Regions from separate parts of the Undibacterium sp. KW1 genome, predicted to be linked through region 2. Evidence: predicted binding sites of a transcription regulator. Region 2 holds the regulator's gene; the other holds the start of a gene.
What was found. Region 2 encodes HrcA, which represses chaperone genes, less so after heat shock. Its sites were predicted from a motif close to TTAGCACTCNNNNNNNNNGAGTGCTAA; they were not measured.

Region 1 (4,344 bases), 2.0 Mb from region 2:
CGTGCAACAGCCCAGGGTGAGATTACAGTGCCGCAGACTCTGGTATTCTCCGGCGTCATCGGTGGCATGGGCATGTGGGTCTTGTATACCATGGTCAATCCGCTGACCATGTGGCTGACCTTCGTCACTTTCGTTGGCTATGCCGTCATTTACACCATCATCCTGAAACCGGCGACACCACAAAATATCGTCATTGGTGGTTTGTCAGGTGCCATGCCACCAGCGCTGGGCTGGGCAGCTGTCGCAAACGATGTGCCTATGCAGGCCTGGTTGCTGGTCTTGATCATTTTTGTCTGGACGCCACCGCATTTCTGGGCGCTGGCAATGTACAGGCGCGATGATTATGCGCGTTCCGGCCTGCCGATGTTGCCAATTACCCATGGCCTGGAATTTACCCGCTTCCATATCTGGCTGTATACCATTGCTCTGTTTGCTACCACCATGCTGCCCTATGCGGTACACATGAGTGGCCTGATTTATTTGGTCAGCGCGATTATCCTGGGTCTGATTTTCCTTTGGTATGCATGGCGTATTTACAAGCACTATGATGACGTGCTGGCGCGCAAGACGTTTGCCTATTCCATTATTTACCTGTCCCTGCTGTTTGCAGCCTTGTTGATTGATCACTATATCAAGCTATGAAAATTCTGAAGCACCTGGCCAGTATGCTGATGGCGCTGAGCCTGCTTGCTTGCGCCCCGGCCCAGGAAAAATTCAATAACACTGACTTGACCGGCCTCGATTACGCCAAAGACTTTGCGCTGACAGATCATACTGGCAAGGCACGTACGCTGGCAGACTTCAAGGGCAAGGCGGTAGTGATCTTTTTTGGCTATACCCAATGCCCGGATGTCTGCCCGACCACCATGGTGGAAATGGCCAATGTCATGAAATTACTGGGCACGGATGCGGACAAGGTGCAGGTGCTGTTTGTGACCCTGGACCCTGAACGCGATACCCAGACCTTGCTGGCCAACTACGTCCCCAATTTTGACAAGCGCTTCCTGGGCTTGTATGGCGATGCCGCTGCAACGGCCAAGGTAGCCAAAGAATTCAAGGTGTTTTATCAAAAGGTGGAAGGTAAAACCCCCGGCAGCTATACCATGGACCATACTGCGGGCAGCTATGTATTTGACCCTCAGGGGCGCATACGCTTATTCCTGCGCCATGGCCAGGGGCAGAAGTTGTTGCCCATGATTTGAAGATACTGCTGAAGTAAATCAGCAGAAAATACAAAGCAGGTGGTGCTCAGGTCGCGAAATCGACCGCAAAACTGACCACAAAGCCGCTGGATAAAACAAAAGGCACTCTCGCGAGTGCCTTTTTCATTGCTGCAGCCTGTTTTGATTATGCAAAACTGCTGAGGCTGCCCTTCATTTTCTTCAGGGCTGCGCTTTCGATCTGGCGTATGCGCTCGGCAGAAACACCGTATTCGTCAGCCAGTTCATGCAGGGTGGCACCTGTACCATCATCATTCTTCAGCCAGCGTGATTCTATGATGTGGCGTGAGCGCGCATCCAGCTTGGACAATGCAGATTCCAGGCCTTCGCTTTGCAGACGGTCATACTGGCGTGTTTCCAGCACACGGGTAGGCTCGTCAGATTCAGTCTTCAGATAAGCGATGGGTGCAAATTTCTCATCGTCATCATCCGTAGGTGCATCCAGAGCAATATCATGGCCGGACAAACGCATTTCCATTTCGATGACTTCTTCGCGCTTGACATCCAGCGTTGATGCCAGTGCATCAATTTGCTTTGGTGTCATCGCGTCCAGGCCTTCTTTATGGCTGCGCAGGTTAAAGAACAGTTTGCGCTGTGCTTTGGTCGTTGCTACTTTGACCAGGCGCCAGTTTTTCAAAATGTACTCATGCATTTCAGCCTTGATCCAGTGCATCGCATAGGACACCAGGCGCACGCCCTGGTCAGGATCAAAGCGTTTGACGGCTTTCATCAGGCCGATATTGCCTTCCTGAATCAAGTCTGCATGGGGCAAGCCATAGCCGAGGTAACCGCGAGCGATTGATACGACAAGGCGCAGATGTGACATAACTAGTTGCTGCGCAGCAGCCAGGTCATTGTCATTACGCAATTTGTTCGCAAAGTCTATCTCTTCCTGATGCGTGAGCATAGGCAGACGGTTGACTGCAGAGATATAGGCATCAATATTACCCAGCGTGCCACTAAAGCCTAGAGCCAGCGCAGTGCTGTCGGTTGCAGGGATCAATTGTGTCGATGTAGTTGCCATTTTTCCTCCTTATTGCTGCCTTAAGAGTATCAATTACTCCTTTTGGCACTTTCAAGTTCCTATATTAGCACTCTCTTGAGAAGAGTGCTAATACTCAGATTCTATGAAGTTCATCAAATAAATCTATTGAAAAACAAGCATTCATTTACAGCATATATAGTGCTTAGATAGACGCCTGGGTGGAAAGTTGCAATCAATTCGATGCAAATTGTAAAAGCCTGTTGCAAAACCTGGATGTGCAGGCTGGTGCCACGGTGCCAGACATTGCCAAACACAGAGGTCAGCACTATGGAGACGAAACAGCAGTCAATTTATTGTGAGACAGGTGTCAAAAATTTAGCTGGCGCTAGCCAACTGCCTTCTTACTGACAGAAAAACACCAATCAGGCCAAGCAACATGCTAACAGCAAGGAGTATGGCGCTCTGTACGATACCCAACGGAACAAGATGGAATTCTGAGGCATATAATTTAGCAAATTCGGCGATTGCCTTGTTCAAGGGTTGCAGGGAAGCAGCAATCAAGCCCAATGCCAGGCCTCCGGCCAACAGGCCCAGCAAGGCGCCGGTATAGTAATAAGGTTTGTGGATGAAACTGTTGGTCGCACCCAACAGGCGCGATACGGCAATTTCTGCCCTGTGTGAAATCACTTGCAGGCGAGTGGCATTAAATACCACCACGATCACCACCACACCCAGAGTGGCGGCCAGGAACATCAGACCCAGTTGCATGATTTGCACCAGTGCTGCCAGGCGCTTGACCCAGGCAGAGTCGAGTTGCACGACATCGACGTCCTGCATTTGCTTTATTTCTTCGACCAGCGCTTCTATCTTGCCAGCATCACTATTCGACATGGACAAGACATAGGCGTCCGGCAGGGGATTGCCACCCAGGGTAGACAAGACTTCCGCCAGATTGGATGATTGCTCCAGGCTGGCCAGGGCCTTGTCCTTGGGAATGAAGTTCAGGTTGGCCGTGATGTTTCTTTCTTTCAGCAATTTCTTCAGTGGTATCGACAAGGCGGTGGCCGTTGCCCTCGGTGTGTCCGGGCTGACGAAGATGCTGATCTCAGGTTCTATGGACAGTTGCGAAGAGATAGGACGTATATTTTCTATCAGGGTCAGGCCAGCGATCGGCAGCGCCAGTGCAATGGCGACCACCAGTACATTGAACAGGAAATTGCCCGGGCTGCCACGCAGATGGGCGAAGGCGCTCTTGATGGCGAACAAGTGTTGACGAAACCAGTTGGTCATGAATTCTTCCTTGTTATTCTGTAATGCAGGATCATGCGGCCAGTGAGGATTTCCAGGTGCTGACGACCTGGCCCTGGCTCAGGTAAATCACACGGCTGGCCTGATCGAGAAATTGTTCATCATGGCTGGAGATAATGCAGGTGACACCGGCGCTCTGGAAAGCCTTCAGCGCGCTCAATACCTTGTTGGCATTATCACGGTCGAGGAAGGCGGTAGGTTCATCCGCCAGGATGATCTGTGGCCGGTTGACAATGGCGCGGGCTATCGCTACCCGCTGCTGCTCACCACCAGATAATGCCAGCGGCAAAGAATAAGCCTTGTCCGGCAGGCCGACTTTTTCCAGCGCAATGCGGGCGCGGGTCTCAGCTTCAGCATGGGAGGCACCAGTGACGATGATGGGTAGCATGACATTCGCCAGCACGTGGCGGTCAGTCAGTAATTTTTGGTCCTGCAAAATCAGGCCCAGCTTGCGGCGCAGATAAGGCAGGCTGCTGGTTTTGAGCTTTCCTATGTCCTGGCCATTGACCCTGACATGCCCCGCCGTCGGTTTCTCTATGCCTGCAATCATCTTCAACAAGGTCGATTTACCAGCACCAGATGGGCCAGCCAGGAAGATCAATTCACCGGCGGCAATTGACAATGAAACATCTTTGAGTGCATACACATCTTGCGAATACTGTTTGCTGACGTGTTCAAATTCAATCATGATCGCGTTAGACCTTTTATGAGCAATTAACTGAGCAGGGCGTCAACAAATTCCTGGGCGTTAAACGGCTGCAAATCTTCAATCTGCTCGCCTATACCGATGAAATACACAGGCACAGGGCGGTTCTTGGCGATTGCTGCCAG
Region 2 (4,344 bases):
CATTTGCGAGGCCAGCTTCCAGGTCAGCAGTAATGTTCACGCCGCAAGGCTTGCCCAGACTGGCCGCAGCATCCGTACCCAGGGCTGGTGAGGCAGGCACGTCCAGCGCGCCAACCAGGACCATATCACCGGCATTACTGATTGCTTCGACCAGCATTTTTCCCATACGGCCAGAAGCCCCGGCCACGGCAATTTTAAGTGCAGTCATAACAGCTTATTTCTCTTTTTTCTTCGGCGCATCAGTTTCTATCACCGATTGAACGCGGTTCAGGCCCAAAGCGGATTCTGTAATACGTGCCAGGTATTCTTTTTCAGTCGGCAAATTGCCGCCTTCAAATTTTGCTACCGTACCATCCTTGAAAAACACCGACACGCGGCTGGTGATACGTTCTCCATTTGGCTTGGTCAGGCGGAAAGGGTAATCCCAGCGGTCTTCATGGAACATATCGGTCAGCAAGGCTGTACCAAGGATAAAACGCACCTGCTCACGTGTCATACCTTCTTTTAACTGTGCCACCATTTCCTGGGAAACGAAGTTACCTTGCTGTATGGGAACGCGGTAAGGCGAAATAAAGGCCAGTACCTTGCCAAAACCGGTCGGTTCCACCACTTGCGCACCATTTGCATCACTTGGAGTGCCGGATGTTGCATATACTGAAGTCCTGTCAGCCGAAGACAGCAGGGGAATAGGTGATGAACATGCTGTCAAAGAAGCCAGCACTACCAGACCCGCTACACGGCTCATCTTATTCCGCGTTAAACCTGAAAACAACAGTTGCATAGATAACCTCTTAATTGAGCAACAAGCCCTAAAACCCGATATCATAAAGCAGATAGCAATTTTTTGATCGAAAACATGACAAACAGCACCTCCAACCTCAAAGCCAGCGGTCTGAAAGCCACCCTGCCCCGACTGAAAATCCTGGAGATCTTCCAGAACAGCCCGGTTCGTCATCTGACAGCAGAAGATGTGTATAAGATCCTGCTCAATGAAAATATGGATGTCGGTCTGGCAACTGTATATCGCGTCCTGACCCAGTTTGAACAGGCCGGACTGTTAAGTCGCAATCATTTCGAGACTGGCAAAGCCATTTTTGAATTGAATGAAGGTTCCCATCATGATCACCTGGTGTGCCTGGACTGTGGGCGGGTAGAAGAATTCTATGATGAGGAAATTGAAAAACGCCAGCATACTATTGCTCTTGAACGTGGCTTCAAGATTGCTGAACATGCACTGGCGATTTATGGCAATTGCACCAAAACCGATTGTGAACATAAGGCTTAACCCAGGGAAATAGTCCCAAATCCCCCTTGCAAGCGCACGGGCCTACCTGCACCGTGCGCCATACCGCCTACCTATTGATCTTTGCTACCACTGCTTCCACTGTGTCTATGATCTTCTGTGCATTGAATGGCTTGAGGATATAGCCGTGTATGCCAGTTTTAACCACCTCGGTAATCGTATCCTGATCCTTATTGGCTGTCACCATGAGCACCCTTGTCTCTGGCAGCAGTTCCCTGATACGTGGCAAAATTTCAGTGCCACTGATCTTGGGCATGACGATATCCAGCAAGATCAAATCTGGCTTCAACTTCAAAGCAAGTTCCAAACCACTGCCGCCGTCAGTTGCTTCTCCAACAACATGATACCCCTCGCTCCTCAGGATGACCCTGAGCACCTCGCGGGTTACGTCATTGTCATCAATTAACAAAATCTTTGCGTTTTTCTTTTCCATAGCAACCCTGCTCCGGATGAATGTGTGCCACCCTGCTTCGCCAGTTCATACCCAGTCTTATTGACTTAAGGCATTAGATAATAATTTTGACGTGATGTCCACGATCGGTATCACTCTCTCATACGCCATACGTGTAGGCCCAATTACGCCTAGGGTTCCAACTATCTTGCCATTCACCTCATAAGGGGCAGTGACTATGCTCATTTCCTCCATAGGTACCAGTTGCGAATCGCCACCGATAAAAATCTGCACACCTGTTGCCTTGCTGGATACATCCAGTAGCTGCATGAGACTGTTTTTTTGTTCAAACATGTCAAACAATTTGCGCAATGAACCCATATTTGATGACAGGTCTTGCACATTCAGCAGATTGCGCTCACCAGAGATAACAACTTCGTCATTATCTTCATCCATGGCACTACTACCTGCTTCAACAGCGGCCTGCATAAGCCTGGTCATATCATTCTGCAGTTGCCGCAACTCATTATTGATGCGGGAACGCGCATCGGTAAAACTCAAACCGCCAAAATTCTGGTTCAAGTAATTGGCGGCCTGCACCAATTGTGTCGGTGTGTAATCGACATCCGTCAACAAAAGGCGGTTATGGACTTCTCCACCCGGTGTGACGACCACAAGCAAGATGCGTTTTTCAGACAAACGCAAAAATTCAACCTGCTGAAAAATCGACTCTGTACGTGGTGTCATGACGACACCGGCAAATTGTGACAGAGACGACAAGATTTGTGCCGCATTGGTAATCAGCTTTTGCGGCGACTGCGCGTTCATATTCGATTGCAAGCTGGATTGCAGGCGTGTATCCATGCCCGTAGCATTGATGTCTTGCACAGTAAGCAATTTATCGACAAAAACGCGGTAGCCTCTGGGGGTAGGGATACGACCAGCAGAAGTATGCGGGCTCGCTACAAAGCCCATTTCTTCCAGGTCAGCCATGACGTTACGTATCGTCGCCGGGGATAATTCCAGGCCGGATATTTTGGACAAGGCGCGGGAACCTACAGGCTGGCCATCAGCGATATAACGCTCGACCAGGGCTTTTAATAAAGTTTGTGCGCGGATATCTAGTTGCATGGTTTCATTTTATGCGTTCATGACTGACATGAACATAGAAAAATTCATAGCCATAGAGTCAGGTCATGCAGATTGGCAAATTCTGCATCCGGCTTGATATGCAGATGGCGCTCATCTTCAATTTTTAAACCCTGACGGTTCATCCAGCCGCCTTTTAATCCTGCCTGTTGCGCACCTTGCACATCCAGCAATAAATCATCGCCTACATATAATACTTCTCCAGGTTTCAGCCCCAACTCCTGGCAAGCGGCCAGAAATATCCTTGAATCAGGTTTGGCACAGCCAAAACGATAGGCCGCGATAGACACCTTGAAATGATGCGCCAGGCCTATCGCCTGCAAATCGGCAAAACCATTCGAGACAGTGCCCAGGAGCAGTTTTTCTTGCAAAGCCTGCAAGGCGGGCTTGACATCGCTGTACAAATCGACTTTGTTACGGGCGTCGGCAAAAACGGCCATGGCCTGATCGGCTTTTTCGGCAGCGACCCCATGTTCATCAAACACCTGTTTCAGCAAGGTATGGCGCAAGGCCCATAAATCATATTGAAAACGCTGGTCGCTGGCTACCAGCACATTCCTGCGTTCACGCAATTTTTCTACATTGTAATTTTGCGCAACCACGGGTGCATGTTCATGCAACCATTGCTGCAAGACTGATTCAGCATGACGAATAACCGGTGCAACCGGCCACAAAGTATCATCGAGGTCCAGCAAAACTGCTTTAATTGCCATAAAGAGCACTCATTCCATTCATAGATGCCCTAATTATGTTCTAATCTCAGGCATCATGTCACCCTACCTTTGTTTATGACAATACAGGCCAAAACCATTGCACTTGTTGGAAAATCGAATGCGACAGGCATTGCTGACTCGATTAAAGAACTGGCCAATTTTCTCGCGAGTGCGGGACACCGCGTCGTCATCGAGGCAGAAACAGCGCAATACCTGCAGTTGAGCGAATTCAGCAGCATGCCTGTGCCTGAGATAGGCAAGCTGGCCGATGTCGCCATCGTAGTGGGTGGCGATGGCACCATGCTGGGCATAGCACGGCAACTGGCACCCTACAATATTCCTCTGATTGGCATCAACCAGGGCAGGCTGGGTTTCATCACCGATATTGCGCTTGGCCGTATGATCCCTGTCATCACCGAAATGCTGGATGGCAAATATGTGTCTGAGCGCCGCAGCCTGTTGCAGGCCATCGTGACCCGCGATGGCAACCAGATTTTCAGTGGCGTGGCTTTCAATGATATCGTGGTCTCGCGCGGTGCAGGCTCAGGCATGGTGGAATTGCGGGTAGAGGTAGATGGACACTTCATGTACAACCAGCGCTCGGACGGTCTCATCGTCTCGACGCCGACTGGCTCCACTGCCTATGCCCTTTCTGCCGGTGGCCCGCTGCTACACCCAAGCCTGTCAGGCATTGCAATGGTTCCGATTGCGCCGCATGCGTTGTCGAACCGGCCCATTGTCTTGCCAGACAGTAGCGAAATCGTCATCACCATCGTGGCTGGCCGCGA

Region 1: the regulator HrcA is predicted to act here: its motif matches at 2,309-2,335, upstream of rpoH (RNA polymerase sigma factor RpoH).

What each region holds. Positions count from the first base shown of each region.
Region 1 is NZ_AP018439.1:5,570,399-5,574,742, reverse strand. It holds gene cyoE (heme o synthase) at 1-642, shown strand, start outside; partial or broken gene UNDKW_RS25045 (SCO family protein) at 666-1,219, shown strand; gene rpoH (RNA polymerase sigma factor RpoH) at 1,348-2,244, opposite strand; gene UNDKW_RS25035 (ABC transporter permease) at 2,581-3,495, opposite strand; gene UNDKW_RS25030 (cell division ATP-binding protein FtsE) at 3,527-4,201, opposite strand; gene ftsY (signal recognition particle-docking protein FtsY) at 4,228-4,344, opposite strand, start outside.
Region 2 is NZ_AP018439.1:981,668-986,011, reverse strand. It holds gene dapB (4-hydroxy-tetrahydrodipicolinate reductase) at 1-208, opposite strand, end outside; gene UNDKW_RS04420 (outer membrane protein assembly factor BamE) at 215-781, opposite strand; gene fur (ferric iron uptake transcriptional regulator) at 857-1,285, shown strand; gene UNDKW_RS04410 (response regulator transcription factor) at 1,353-1,736, opposite strand; gene hrcA (heat-inducible transcriptional repressor HrcA) at 1,794-2,825, opposite strand; gene UNDKW_RS04400 (HAD family hydrolase) at 2,870-3,556, opposite strand; gene UNDKW_RS04395 (NAD kinase) at 3,632-4,344, shown strand, end outside.